DNA from 2 places in the Arthrobacter sp. 05N33_2 genome. Region 1 is predicted to be linked to the other one. Evidence: riboswitches for the same ligand, from Rfam matches in the RefSeq annotation. Region 1 holds a riboswitch; the other holds the start of a gene.

Region 1 (2,196 bases):
GCCGGGGACGCGGACCGTGAGGGTGTCGAAGAAGGACTCGCTCGCCAGTTCCCGGCCGGCGATCTTCAGCGTGGCGGCGAGGGCGCGGGTGTTGTTGTGGACGGTCTCGGCGATCGCCTTCAGCCCGTCCGGGCCGTGGTAGACGGCGTAGAACGAGGACACGATGGCCAGCAGTGCCTGCGCGGTGCAGATGTTGGACGTGGCCTTCTCGCGGCGGATGTGCTGCTCGCGGGTCTGCAGGGCCAGGCGGTACGCCGGGACGCCGGCGTTGTCTTTGGAGACGCCGACGATGCGGCCGGGGAGCGTGCGTTCCATGCCCTCGCGCACCGCCATGTACGCGGCGTGCGGGCCGCCGAAGAACAGCGGCACGCCCAGGCGCTGGGTGGAGCCGACGGCGATGTCCGCCCCCTGCTCGCCCGGAGGGGTGATCAGGGTCAGGGCAAGCAGATCCGCCGCCACGGTGACCAGTGCGCCGCGTTCTTTGGCCTCCGCGATCACGCCGGACTGGTCCCACACCCGGCCGGAGACGCCCGGCTGCTGGAGGACGAGACCGTTGATGTCGCCGTCGGGCAGACCGGCGGAGAGGTCAGCGACCTGCACCTCGAAGCCCAGCGCCTCCGCTCGGCCCCTGACGATGGCAATGGTCTGCGGGAGGCAGTCGGCGTCGAGGACGGTCTTGGCCCCGGCAGCGGACTTGTTTTTGTTGGCGCGGCGCATGAGAAGCACGGCCTCGGCAACCGCGGTGGCCTCGTCCAGGAGGGACGCATTGGCGACCGGGAGCGCGGTGAGGTCCTGGACCATGGTCTGGAAGTTCAGCAGTGCCTCGAGGCGTCCCTGGGAGATTTCCGGCTGGTACGGGGTGTAGGCGGTGTACCAGGCGGGGGCTTCGAGGATGTTGCGGCGGATCACCGGCGGGGTGACGGTGTCGTAGTAGCCCTGGCCGATCATCTGCACGGCCGTCTTGTTCTTGGAGGCGAGCTTGCGCAGTTCGGCCAGCACCTGGACTTCGCTGAGGGGGCTGTCCAGGGTGAGGGGCTTTTCCTGGCGGATGGAATCGGGGACCGCGTTGTCAACGAGGCCATCAACGCTGTCGTAGCCGACGGCCTTGAGCATGGTGTCGATGTCGGCCTGGCGGCGGGCGCCGATGTGGCGGTCTGCGAAGGTGGACGGGGACGATTGAACCGTCATGAGAGGAACTCCATAATTCAGGTGGCATCAAGACGCCACGATGATTCGGGTTCCTCCCCGCTCTGTATTGGACCTGAGAGTTTCCGTTTTGCCCTGCTGATAGCAGCGCGCCACTTGCACCGTCGGTGAGCCCGGTTGCCCGGACTGCTTTCCAGAGTTGCCTTGCCGCGGCGGTACGTGGGCCTGAGAGATTCCTGGGGAGGATTTGCTCCTACGGCGCCTGCTGAACGTACCGGCAGGACTCTCCCGCCGCAGATCATAAGCTGTGCCACTGGTCGGTGACACAGCTCACAATTTATCCGGTTCCCGGGCAGGATGCAAAATTTATTTCAATTGAGTCGCTGTTCCCGCGGACGACGGCGGGAGCTCTTCGCCGTCGTCCGCTTGCGTGGGTGAGGCGCATGAGGGCCGTGACGTTGATCCGGAACACGCGGCCCCAGAGGTCGTCGTCCACCTCATGGATCGGACCCAAGGGGTTAATCCATTCGGTGCATTATTCTGGACGGGATACTTTCCTTTTTCGCGAGCCTCCCTCCAGGGCGCTCATACGCAAGGAGCCTCCGTGAGCCTTCCGGATCAAGCGATGGAACAGGCAGCTCCCAGCAGACCACCAAGCCGGACTCCCGCCGGGGATGCCGCTTGGGGGTGGCTGATCGGGATCCTGGCAGGACTGCTCGGCTTGGGCCCTTGGCTGGTATCCGGCGCACAGCTCCCGTTGCAGAACTTGTGGGGCGCAGAGGTCGCTCCAGACCAGATGCCTGTGTCGTTACTGCCGCTAAGCCAGTACGAACTCACCACGATCGTGGCCCTCCTCACCGTAGGAGGTGCGGCGGCCGGACTCGCGCTGCGCATCTGGTCGCCCGCCCGACGGCGACTGGTGACGTGGTGCGCGGCAGCCGGTGTTCTTGTGGTTCAGTTCACGGCGGCCGTCCAGTCCTTTACAGTGCTCGACGGCGGCTTGACGGGCGGAACAATGGCGAGCCTCTACTTCGCCGGGCTGCTCGCGGG
Region 2 (2,196 bases), on a different contig from region 1:
GGCCAGGCGGTAGGCGGGAACGCCGGCGTTGTCCTTGGAGACACCCACGAGGCGGCCGGGCATGGAGCGCTCGAGCCCCTTCTGGACGGCCATGTAGGCAGCGTGCGGGCCGCCGAAGAACAGCGGCACGCCGAAGCGCTGGGCGGATCCGACGGCGATGTCAGCGCCCTGCTCGCCCGGAGACGTGATCAGGGTCAGGGAGAGGAGATCTGCCGCGACGGTGACGAGGGCGCCCCGTTCCTTGGCGTCGGCGATCACGGCGGTGTGGTCGAACACGCGGCCGGAGACGCCCGGCTGCTGCAGAACGACGCCGTTGATGACGCCGTCGGGCAGGCCCTTGGAGAGGTCGGCGACCTCGACCTCGAAGCCGAGGGCCTCGGCGCGGCCCTTGACGATCGCGATGGTCTGCGGCAGGCAGTCGGCGTCGAGGACGGTCTTGCCGTCGTGCGCCGTCTTGTTCTTATTCGCGCGGCGCATCATCAACACGGCCTCGGCCACGGCGGTGGCTTCATCCAGCAGGGAGGCGTTGGCGATCGGCAGGCCGACGAGGTCCTGGACCATGGTCTGGAAGTTCAGCAGCGCCTCGAGCCGGCCCTGCGAGATCTCCGGCTGGTAGGGCGTGTACGCGGTGTACCAGGCCGGGGCTTCGAGGATGTTGCGGCGGATCACCGGCGGGGTGAGCGTGTCGTAGTAGCCCTGCCCGATCATCTGCACGGCGGTCTTGTTCTTCGACGCCAGCTTGCGCAGCTCGGCGAGGACTTCGACCTCACTCAGGGCCGCGGCGAGCGCGAGGTCGGCGTCCTGGCGGATGTCCTTCGGAACGGCGGTGTCCACCAGGGCGTCGACGGTGTCGTAGCCGACAGCCTTCAGCATGGCGTCGACGTCGGCCTGGCGGCGCGCGCCGATATGCCGGTCAACGAAGGACGTGGAGGCTGGGGTAACAGTCACAAGGAACTCCATAACTCAGGCGGCGCAGGGTACGCCACATTGATTCGGGTTCCTCCCCGCTCTGTATTGGACCTGAGAGTTTCCGCGCAGCCCGCATTTCAGGGCTCCGCTTGCACCGTCGGTGAGCACAGCATGTCCGGGACACGCCTGCTACTTTCCAGAGATGCCTTGCCGCGGCGGTACATGGGCCTGAGAGATTCCTGGGGAGGGTTTGCTCCTACGGCGCCTGCTTGTACCTACTTGCAGGACTCTCCCGCCGCAGATCAAAGGCGTATTTAATTGGGTGTTCAATCGGGGGTGACAACAGTCACAGCTCTCATTGTCCTATGCCGGGCGCGCGTCCGCAAACTCCCTCCCGGCGGCGGACCCAGGTTACGGGCCACGAGCCACCCGGCGGCCAATCCGGCGGTGCGAATTCGCCGGAAACGCCCGGAGTCGCCGCAACTTTCCGGCGTACTCGAACGCTTCCGGCGAATTCGGCGGGGAGTAAGGGGGGTCGGAGGGGGTGGGTGTGGGCTTCAGCCGCGCAGGCGCTCGACGGCGGCCAGGAGGCTCTGGACGTCCGCCTCGACTTCCGGCGGCGGCCCGCCGGGACCCCGCGCCAGCATGGCGTTGAAGTACAGCCCGTCCCCCATGCACAGGACGGCCTTCGCCATGGCGGGCCCGACGTCGGCCGCCAGCAGTTCCAGCCAGCTCGCCTGGCCGGCGGCGAAGCGGCGGAGGGTTTCCCCGTGCGCCACCTCGGCGAGCCGCGTGGCCGCCACGAAGACCCGGTCCATGGGCGTGTCCGCCCACACCGAGGACTTGATGAAGTACGCCGCCGCCCCTTCCGGGGCTGCCGCCATGGCCGCAACATCGGCAGCCAGGAGCCGGTCCAGCCGTTCCAGCAGGACCGCGATCATGGCCTCTTTCGTCGGAAAATGGTAGAGCAGGCCGCCCTTGGAGACGCCGGCCCGGCGCGCGACGGCGTCCAGCGTCGCGGCGCGTTCACCGACTTCGATGAGCAGGGATTCGAAGGCATCGAGGACGGCCTCGCGGGCGACGGGTTTCCTGGGCATGCCTCCCATCATGCCCGTCCGCGCGCGCATTTCTTAACTGTACCGTCCAGACGGTACAGTTATCCTTATGAGCATTTCATCGATCACCGTAGCCACCAGCACTCCTGCGGCCACCGGGCCCCGGGCACCGTGGCGTGACTGGGTGGCGCTGGCCCTGCTGATGTTCCCCGTCCTGCTCGTGGCCGTGGAC

The links. Region 1 has a riboswitch for glycine ahead of gcvP (aminomethyl-transferring glycine dehydrogenase). Riboswitches for the same ligand answer to the same signal wherever they lie in the genome.
Region 2: it holds a riboswitch for glycine, as region 1 does, so the genes downstream of both, gcvP (aminomethyl-transferring glycine dehydrogenase) here and gcvP (aminomethyl-transferring glycine dehydrogenase) in region 1, are expected to answer to the same signal.

The regions. Positions count from the first base shown of each region.
Region 1 covers NZ_JBFTNJ010000091.1:4,044-6,239, forward strand. The annotation lists gene gcvP (aminomethyl-transferring glycine dehydrogenase) at 1-1,188, opposite strand, end outside; glycine riboswitch at 1,241-1,348, opposite strand; glycine riboswitch at 1,350-1,447, opposite strand; gene AC1DHX_RS19335 (hypothetical protein) at 1,751-2,196, shown strand, end outside.
Region 2 covers NZ_JBFTNJ010000015.1:4,684-6,879, forward strand. The annotation lists gene gcvP (aminomethyl-transferring glycine dehydrogenase) at 1-960, opposite strand, end outside; glycine riboswitch at 1,000-1,114, opposite strand; glycine riboswitch at 1,116-1,214, opposite strand; gene AC1DHX_RS09565 (TetR/AcrR family transcriptional regulator) at 1,467-2,006, opposite strand; gene AC1DHX_RS09570 (MFS transporter) at 2,074-2,196, shown strand, end outside.